Regions from separate parts of the Mesorhizobium sp. WSM4836 genome, predicted to be linked through region 3. Evidence: predicted binding sites of a transcription regulator. Region 3 holds the regulator's gene; each other region holds the start of a gene.
What was found. The regulator PhoB, encoded in region 3, activates phosphate uptake and scavenging genes when phosphate is short. The targets are predictions, from matches to a motif close to TGTCATNNANCTGTCAT.
Positions count from the first base shown of each region.

Region 1: AC0L2P_RS05705 (PhoX family protein) is a predicted target of PhoB. The motif match lies at 1,351-1,367, and genes of this name have one in related genera.
Region 2: AC0L2P_RS19090 (alkaline phosphatase D family protein) is a predicted target of PhoB. The motif match lies at 740-756, and genes of this name have one in related genera.
Region 4: AC0L2P_RS03985 (ceramide glucosyltransferase) is a predicted target of PhoB. The motif match lies at 1,388-1,404, and genes of this name have one in related genera.

Region 1 is NZ_JBVVQF010000003.1:309,251-311,453, forward strand. It holds gene AC0L2P_RS05705 (PhoX family protein) at 1-1,284, opposite strand, end outside; gene AC0L2P_RS05710 (hypothetical protein) at 1,486-1,824, shown strand; gene AC0L2P_RS05715 (phosphatase PAP2 family protein) at 1,839-2,203, shown strand, end outside.
Region 2 is NZ_JBVVQF010000016.1:9,513-11,715, forward strand. It holds gene AC0L2P_RS19085 (MFS transporter) at 1-550, shown strand, start outside; gene AC0L2P_RS19090 (alkaline phosphatase D family protein) at 829-2,203, shown strand, end outside.
Region 3 is NZ_JBVVQF010000028.1:62,138-64,340, forward strand. It holds gene phoU (phosphate signaling complex protein PhoU) at 1-641, shown strand, start outside; gene phoB (phosphate regulon transcriptional regulator PhoB) at 658-1,347, shown strand; gene AC0L2P_RS27230 (ROK family protein) at 1,357-2,203, opposite strand, start outside.
Region 4 is NZ_JBVVQF010000002.1:373,980-376,182, reverse strand. It holds gene AC0L2P_RS03990 (O-succinylhomoserine sulfhydrylase) at 1-93, shown strand, start outside; gene AC0L2P_RS03985 (ceramide glucosyltransferase) at 129-1,283, opposite strand; gene apaG (Co2+/Mg2+ efflux protein ApaG) at 1,511-1,903, shown strand; gene AC0L2P_RS03975 (Hsp33 family molecular chaperone) at 1,910-2,203, opposite strand, start outside.

The DNA of each region.
Region 1 (2,203 bases), on a different contig from region 3:
CCCTTGGCCGAAGACGATCGGCAGCCATTCGACCGAACCATCGTCGGCGAACTTGGCGACATGCAAGGTGCCGTCATCGAGCAAATCCATGTTGGCGGCGCGCTCGTCCGGGTTGAACTTGCCTGTGGTGACGAACTTATAGACATAGTCGAAGCGCTCGTCGTCGCCGAGATAGAAGACGACACGGCCATCCTTGGCGACGATCGATTCGGCACCCTCGTGCTTGAAGCGGCCCATGGCGGTGCGCTTCCTCGGCACCGAAGTCGGATCCTGGACGTCGACCTCGACGATCCAGCCGAAGCGGTTCGGCTCGTTCGGCTCCTTGCCGATGTCGAAACGGTCGTAATGCGCTGCCCATTCATAGGCACCTTCAGGAATGCCGAGGCGCTTGTAATTGGCGGCTTCCTTATGGCCCTGCGGCAGCTCGCCCGAGAAATAGCCGTGGATGTTCTCCTCGGCCATGACATAGGTGGCCCATGGCGTGACGCCGCCGGCGCAGTTGTTGACGGTGCCGATGACCTTCGTGCCGGTCGGATCGGCGCTGGTCTTGACGCGGTCGTGGCCGGCGACGGGGCCGGAGAGCGCAATCTCGGTATTGGAGGTGACGCGGCGGTTGAGCTTGCCGTCGCGAACGACCTGCCATTTGCCTGATACCTTGCGGATCTCGACGATGGTGCCGCCATGCGCCGTCATCTCGACATCGACCTGTGCCTTGCTGAGTGGCGCCACTTCGAGCGCTTTCTTGCCGTCCTTCTCGCCGACTTTCACAATGCCCGGAAACATCAGGTGCGGATTGGTGTATTCGTGGTTGACCACCAACAGGCCGTGCTCGGCCGAGCCGCCGATCGGGATATAGCCGACATAGTCGTTGTTGTAGCCGAATTGTCTGGCCTGGGCCTCCGCCGACTGTTTTGTCGGATCGAATTCGGGCGAATCGGCGAACAGCGGATCGCCCCAGCGCAGCAGTACATCGGCGTCATAGCCAGGTGCGACGTGATGCTTGTCGTCTATGCCGGCCTCGAGCTCGTCGAAAGCGAAGGCGGAGCCTTCGGCGGCGCGGGCGTTGTCGGCGGTGATCAGCGCCAGCGGGCTGACGGTGGCGGCTATGGCCGAGACGGCAAGCGAGCCCTTGAGGAAGCCACGGCGCGAGAACCGCGCCGCGATGATTTCACCCATGGTGCGGTTGTCGGTGGGATTGGCTCCTGGCCCGTCGTTTTCCTCGAGCAGGCTGGTGCGGAAATGGGCGTCAGGGGAGCGATGTTCGGTCGAGCGCTGTTCAGTCATGGGGCCTGCCTCTGGCTTGATATATTGCTGGAGCGTGTTGCCTGTCCAACCCGGTATCGCCGGCAGGTCACAGTTTAATGACACGCCGGCTAATTACCACCTGCGATTTGGTATCCAACGTCAGCCCGCTTGACCGCGACCAGCGCTTCGGAAACAAGAGCTGCGGCAGGCGCGCAACGACCGCATCGGGAGGAACAAAAAGTGAGTTTCTGGGGACTTGGGCAGCTCTGCATTTCGACGGTGATCTTCCTGCTGGCGGCCATGGCTGCAAAACAGTGGGGGCTGGCGCCGAGCCTCGGCAAGATCGTGCTGACGTTGGCGCTCTATTCGCTCGGCAATCTGATCATGCTGAGGCTGATCCGTGAATTCGGCATGTCGGTGTCGTTCAGCCTGTCGGCGGTGATCCAGCTGGTGTCGGTGAATGTGGTGGCGTTGGTCTTCTTCGGCGAGCGCGTCAATGCCTTGCAGGCAACCGGCATCGTGCTTGCCATCGCAGCTGTGGCGCTGATCACCCTCGGGCCCTATCTGCAAAGGCTGTAACTGCGATCGGGCCGATGAAGAAGATTGCAAGCAGGCTGCGCAACTGGCTGGAGTTCCCGGTTCTGCTGGCCGGGCTGGTCATTGCCGGCGGGCTGTGGGGGTTCGAGGAGCTGATGGAGTTGGCGCGGGCCACCACGCCGCATGCCTTTGATACCGAAATCCTCCTCGCCTTCCGCAAGGCCGGCCAGCCCGACAATCCGATCGGACCGCCGTGGCTGGAAGGAGCAATGCGCGACATCACCAGCCTTGGCAGCGCCAGCGTACTGGTGCTGATCACGGCAGCAATGATCGTCTATCTGCTGCTTATCCGCAGGCCAGGCGCTGCGCTTCTCATGTTCGTCGCGGTAGCGGGCGGCCAGCTCCTGTCAAGCCTGCTCAA
Region 2 (2,203 bases), on a different contig from region 3:
CTTTGTTTGCGGCTTCACCACCAACGGCTTGGTCGGCACGCACCTGATCGCCTTTTGCGGCGACATGGGCATCGGCGAAGTGCAGGCCGCAGGCCTGCTGTCGATGATGGGTATCTTCGATCTTATCGGCACGACACTGTCGGGCTGGCTCACCGACCGTTTCGACCCGCGCAAGCTGCTCGGCGTCTATTACGGTATTCGCGGCCTGTCGCTGATCTATTTGCCCTATTCCGGCTTCTCGGCGACCAGCCTGATCATCTTTGCCGTGTTTTACGGACTCGACTGGATTGCCACCGTGCCGCCGACGCTCAGACTCTCTAACGAGGCGTTCGGCGACCGCAGCGGGCCGATCGTCTTCGGCTGGATTGTCGCCGGCCATCAGGTCGGCGCCGCGACGGCGGCCTTTTTCGGCGGCACCATGCGCGAGCTGCAAGGCAATTACGAGCTTGCCTTCCTGATCGCCGGCATGACGGCAATAGCCGCCGCCTGCGTCTCGCTGCTGATCAACACCAGCCGCCCGGCGTTTGAGCCGGAACCGCAAGCGGCTTGAGCTGCAACGGCTGAGCGCTAATCTTCCCTCTTGAGGGGAAATGGCCGCAAAGCGATCAGAGGGGTCGGTCCGACCGGGCTCGGCCCCTTATCGCAGACGCAGGAGGTCGGCGCTCCATGCGAGACGACCCCCTCTGTCGCCTTCGGCGACATCTCTCCCTCAAGGAGGGAGAGTCGCCAGCCTGTTCACTGTTATCAAACCTTCATCGTTTCGAAATGTGCCTGAAACATTGAAGCTGGAGCTTGGCGGCGACCTTCAACGCCATCCAGGAGACAGCCATGAACAAGATTTCGATGACGCGGCGCGCTTTCGTCACATCGGCCAGTGCCGTCGGCCTGGTCGGCGCCTCGGGTCTCGCCCTTCCCTATTACTCGCGCGCCAATCAGCGTCCGGCCTTCACCCATGGCATCCAGTCCGGCGACGTCGACGCGACCAGCGGCATGGTCTGGACGCGCACGGACCGGCCGTCGCGCGTCATGTTCGAAGTGTCGTCGAAGGAAAGCTTCGCCAATGCCGTCCGCCTGGCGCCGCTCGATACCTCGCCGGCCAGCGACTATACGGTGAAGCGGCTGCTCACTGATCTCGCGTCCGACCAGGACATTTTCTACCGCATGGTCGCGGCCGATCTTGCCGACATCAACGCCGTTTCCGAGCCGATCGTCGGCCGCTTCCGCACGGCACCTGCCTCGAAGCGCGACATTCGTTTCGCCTGGTCGGGTGACACCGCCGGCCAAGGCTGGGGCATCGACGACACCGGCATGAAGACGTACGCCACCATTGCCGAGCACACGCCCGACTTCTTCCTGCATTCGGGCGATACGGTCTATGCCGATGGCGCGATGAAGGACGAGGTCGACCTGCCCGGTGGCGGCAAATGGAAAAACACGCTGCTGATCGACGAAAAGCGCAAGGTTGCCGAGACGCTGGACGAGTACCGCGGCCAGTGGAAGTACAATTTGATGGACAGGAATGTGCTGGGGCTCAACGCCATCTGCCCCACCTTCTATCAGTGGGACGACCATGAGGTGCTGAACAATTGGTCGGATTCGAAGGATCTGACCGCCGACGATCGCTACACTGAAAAATCGATCCATGTGCTGGCGGCACGTGCGGCGCGTGCGTTCCACGAAATGACGACGATCCGTTACGAGCCGTCAGAGCCCGGCCGCGTCTACCGCAAGATCGCCTATGGTCCGCTGCTCGACGTGTTCTTCCTCGACATGCGTTCCTACCGCGGCCCCAACGGTCCGGACATGCAGGAGACGATGACGCCGCAATCACGCATCCTCGGTGAACAGCAGATCAAGTGGTTGAAGCGTGAACTGGCGAATTCGAACGCAACCTGGAAAATCATTGCCGCCGACATGCCGCTCGGCCTCGTCGTCTGGAACGACGGCACCAAGAAGGTAGGGGCCGAGGCGGTCAGCAATGGCGACAATGGCCCGGCCAAGGGGCGTGAGCTGGAAATTGCCGACCTTCTTCGCTATATAAAGAACGTGGGTATCAGCAACACCGTCTGGCTCACCGCAGACGTGCATTACACAGCCGCGCATTACTACAATCCGGGCAAGGCGCAATTCCAGGACTTCAACCCGTTTTGGGAATTCGTTTCGGGTCCGATCCATTCCGGCTCGTTCGGGCCTAATGGTTTCG
Region 3 (2,203 bases):
TGGCCGACCTCGCCGGTTCGATGGTCGGCGGGGCGACCAAGGCGCTGTTGAATTCCGACAACGTGCTGGCGCAACGCGTCGTTTCCGACGACGCCATCATGGATGCGCGTCAACGCGAACTGGACGACCGCGCCATCACCCTGATCGCCAAACGCCAGCCGATGGCCCACGATCTTCGCCATGTGATCGGAGCGATCCGCATGGCCGGCGACCTTGAACGCATCGGCGACCTTGCCAAGAATATCGCCAAGCGTGTGAGTGCGGTCGGCCTCAGCGTCACGCCGCGCGACCTGTCGCATTCCATCGATGCGATGGCGCAGCTGGTGCTCATCCAGGTGCAGGGCGTCATCGAGGAATATGCCGCAGGCGATGCGGCCGCGTTGGCCAAGCTACGCGCCGCCGACGAGCGCATCGACGTCAAATACACGTCCGTGTTCCGCGAGCTGTTGACCTACATGATGGAAGATCCCCGCAACATCACCGCTTGCACGCACCTGCTGTTCTGCGCCAAGAATCTGGAGCGGATTGGCGATCATGTCACCAACATCGCCGAAAATGCGTATTACGTGCTGACAGGCGAGCAATTGCCGGTCAATCGTCCGAAGCAGGACGAAACGACAATATCCGCACCGGTGACGTGATGGGGGTGCCCAACCGATGATCGCACCACGCATAATGGTGGTGGAGGACGAGGAGCCGTTGGGTGTGCTGCTCCGCTACAACCTCGAATCCGAAGGCTACCAGGTCGAGGTGGTGACACGCGGCGACGAAGCCGAGATCCGTTTGCAGGAGAATGTGCCCGATCTTCTGGTGCTCGACTGGATGATACCAGCGGTTTCCGGCATCGAGCTCTGCCGCCGGTTGCGGGTGCGCCCCGAAACCGAGCGGCTGCCGATCATCATGCTGACCGCGCGCGGCGAGGAGAGCGACCGGGTGCGCGGCCTTTCGACCGGCGCCGACGACTATCTGGTCAAACCGTTTTCGACACCGGAATTCATGGCCAGGGTCAAGGCGCTGCTGCGGCGCGCCAAGCCGGAAGTGTTGTCCAGCGTGCTGAAGGTCGGCGACATCGTGCTCGATCGGGAATCGCACAGGGTCTATCGCAAGAAGAGCGAGATCAGGCTCGGGCCGACCGAATTCCGGCTACTCGAATTTATGATGCGGCATCCGGGCCGCGTCTTCTCGCGTAGCCAGTTGCTCGATAATGTCTGGGGCGAGACGATCTATATCGACGAACGCACCGTCGACGTGCATGTCGGGCGGCTGCGCAAGGCCGTCAACAACGGCCGCATGCCCGATGTCATCCGCACCATCCGCGGTGCAGGTTATGCGATCAGGGAAGATTGACCCGCCGGGTCAGGCTACGTTCTTTCTCATGCCGGGCCTCATTTGCGCGCCCGGCGCGAAAATCTCCTGGTCGACAAAGCTTAACGCCCGCATGGCACAACCTTGGCGGATCAGCGGCAATTCGTTCGGCTCGGTATCGAAGGAGATCGAAGCCGAATGCTGGCCGCCGGCGGTCTGGGCGATTGCCTTGCGCAAGGCCGGCTCGATCAGATCGAAAGCGGCGGCACTGGCGCCGACCATCGCGACCGGCGCCGGATCGATCAGCGCGAACAGCGAGCCGAGACCGAAACCCAGCGCTTCGCCGGCCTTGCGGTAGGCCTCGCGTTCCGGCCCATCCTTCTCGCGCGCCCGGGCCGCCAGCGTGCGCATGTCGGCGTCGCTGACGTCGGCGACCGGTTCGCTGTCTTCGCTCATCTGCCTGGCGTTGCGCCAGATGGCGTAGTTGCCGGCATAGGCCTCGATGCAGCCGCGCCGCCCGCACCGGCAGAGCGCGCCGCCCGGACGATGGATCATGTGGCCAAACTCGCCGCCCGAGGAATGCGTGCCGGTGAACAGGTCGCCCTTGAGCACCAGCCCCATGCCGATGCCGTGCGAAAGCAGGATGGCGATGAAGTCGTCGCGATAGCGATCCGGATCGCGCCAGCGCAAAGCCACCGCCATCATATTGCAGTCGTTCTCCACCGTGGCCGGGATGCCGAATTCATCTTCCAGCATGTCGGCAAAGGCGATGTCGGTCTGCGGCGTGATCGGCGACCACAGCATGGCGCGTGCAGGGGAGTCGGTAATGCCCTGGATAGCCAGGGCAATGCGGGCGACACTGCGGACGTCAAGGTCTGGATCCTTCAGCCGGCGCCGG
Region 4 (2,203 bases), on a different contig from region 3:
ATCGGACCGGGAACGCTCAGGCTTTCCGTCGGCCTGGAGGATGCCGACGATCTGCTCGACGATATCGAGCAAGCGCTGAGAGCTGCCGGATAAGGGCTGGCCGAACAGAGGCGAGCGGGACGCGCCGATCAGGCGCCGGACGGGGTCTCTTCCAGCTCCGCGATGGCCTTGGTCTGGATAGTCATCACGTTGCCGCGCCAGTGGACGGCGCCACTCAGCCATCCGCGCGCCCATATCGCGGGCAGCATGCAGTCGCGAACCATCATCGCCGGGATTGTGCGCAGCGACAGGTGCCATCCCTTGGCCGAAGCCAGGGCGCATTCCGGCAGGTAAGCCGCCGCCAGCACGACGATGGCGGTTGCTGGCAGGCTGACGCCTGCGTCAGCCGCGGCGATCAGCGCAAGCACCAGTGGTGGCGCCGCGCCGATTAGAATCTCGGGGGCAAAGAACAGTGCAAAGGTGACGCGGCGCAGCCGCGCCCAGCGCGCCTGCCGCGACCAGATGTCGCCGAGCGTGCGCCGGCCGAGCGGCTGTTCGAAGGGCGAGGCGACAAGATTGACCCGCAGTCCGAGCCCGTTGACCAGCTTGGTCGCGGCGGCGTCCTCGGCGATCTCGGCAGCAAGCGCGCAGATGCCGCCATTGGCATCGAGCACCGGCTTGTTCCACAACATGCTCTTGCCTTGGGCGAAGCCGAGGCCGAGCGCCTCTCCAGCATACTGCCAGCGAGCCTGCAGCGTGTTGAGAAAGGCGCATTCGACCTCCCCCCAGAAGCCGTCCGGCCGCGAGCCGATCGGCGTCGAGCAGACGAGGCCGGTGTCGTGCCGCCACGCGGCTATCAGGTGCTGGACATAATCTCTCGGCATAAGCACGTTGGAATCGGCAAGGATGACCCAGCGATAATGCGCCGCCTCCCAACCCTTCACGCAATTGTTGAGTTTTGGATTGCCGCTGATGCGGTCGTCACCGACCAGAAGGCGGGCGCGAATAGCTGGAAAGCGCACCATTGCGGCGGTGATCGGCTTGACCACCGGGTCGTCGGCATGGGCGACGCAGAAGATGAGTTCGTAGCGCGGCCAGTCGAGTGAGAAGGCGCGCTCCAGCGTCTCTTCGGCAAACGGCTCGACGCCGCGCGCCGGAATGATGATCGATACCGGCGGCGCGTTGGCCGCGGGCGGTTCGATCCTGCCTGGTCGCTTCAGCTTCAGCGAAGCTAACAGGATGCTGGCGAGATTTGAAAGAAGGAGGGCTATGGAAAGGAGGGCGGCTGCGAATGTCGGTTCCATCGAGATCTGGTCACTCCAGAAATGCCGGCCGCATGACGGCCGTTTTCAACAATTCGACAGAACGCTGAGTCGCCCGGCACAAGCCTGCACACCATCATTGTCATGTGTCACTTAAATGACATTGTTTTTCGGCACCTGCGCTTGAATCGGGCAAGGAGATGACGCGCATCGTTGATCAAACTGCGCTGAGCGTCGAAAGTTCCATCTACATTGCTTTGGAGCAGTTTGTGTACAGCGCCGTCACCCGCAACATCGAAGTGCAGGTCAGGCCGTTCTATCTGGAGGATCACTCCGACCCGCCGCAAAACCGCTATGTCTGGGGCTACCAGGTAACCATCGATAATCAGTCGGATGAGTTCGTGCAGCTTCTGTCGCGCTACTGGCACATCACCGACGGCACCGGCAAGGTCGAGGAAGTGCGCGGCCCCGGGGTCGTCGGCGAGCAACCCGGACTCAACCCCGGTGACAGTTATCAGTATACGTCCGGATGCCCGCTCTCGACCCCGTCCGGCATCATGGTCGGGCACTACACAGTGCGCACCAAACGGGGCGAGACGTTCGACGTCGCCATCCCCGCCTTCTCGCTCGACTTGCCGGGAATGCGGCGCACCGTCAATTGACGGCCGTCATCCGGCCGCTGCAAACTCCGCCGGGTCGAAGTCATATTGCTTCGAGCAGAATTCGCAGGCGACGTGAATGCTGCCGTCCTCGGTGCTGTCCCTGATCTCCTGGGCGGAAAAGCCTTCGAGGATGCCGCGGATCTTCTCCCTCGAGCATGAGCACTGGTCGGCGACCGGCACGCCGCCGAAAACGCGGACGCCATGCTCGTGGAAAAGCCGGTAAAGCAGCCGTTCGGCGCCGATCGTCGGATCGATCAGCTCGGTCGGTTCAATGGTACCAAGCAGCGCCAGCAGCTCCTG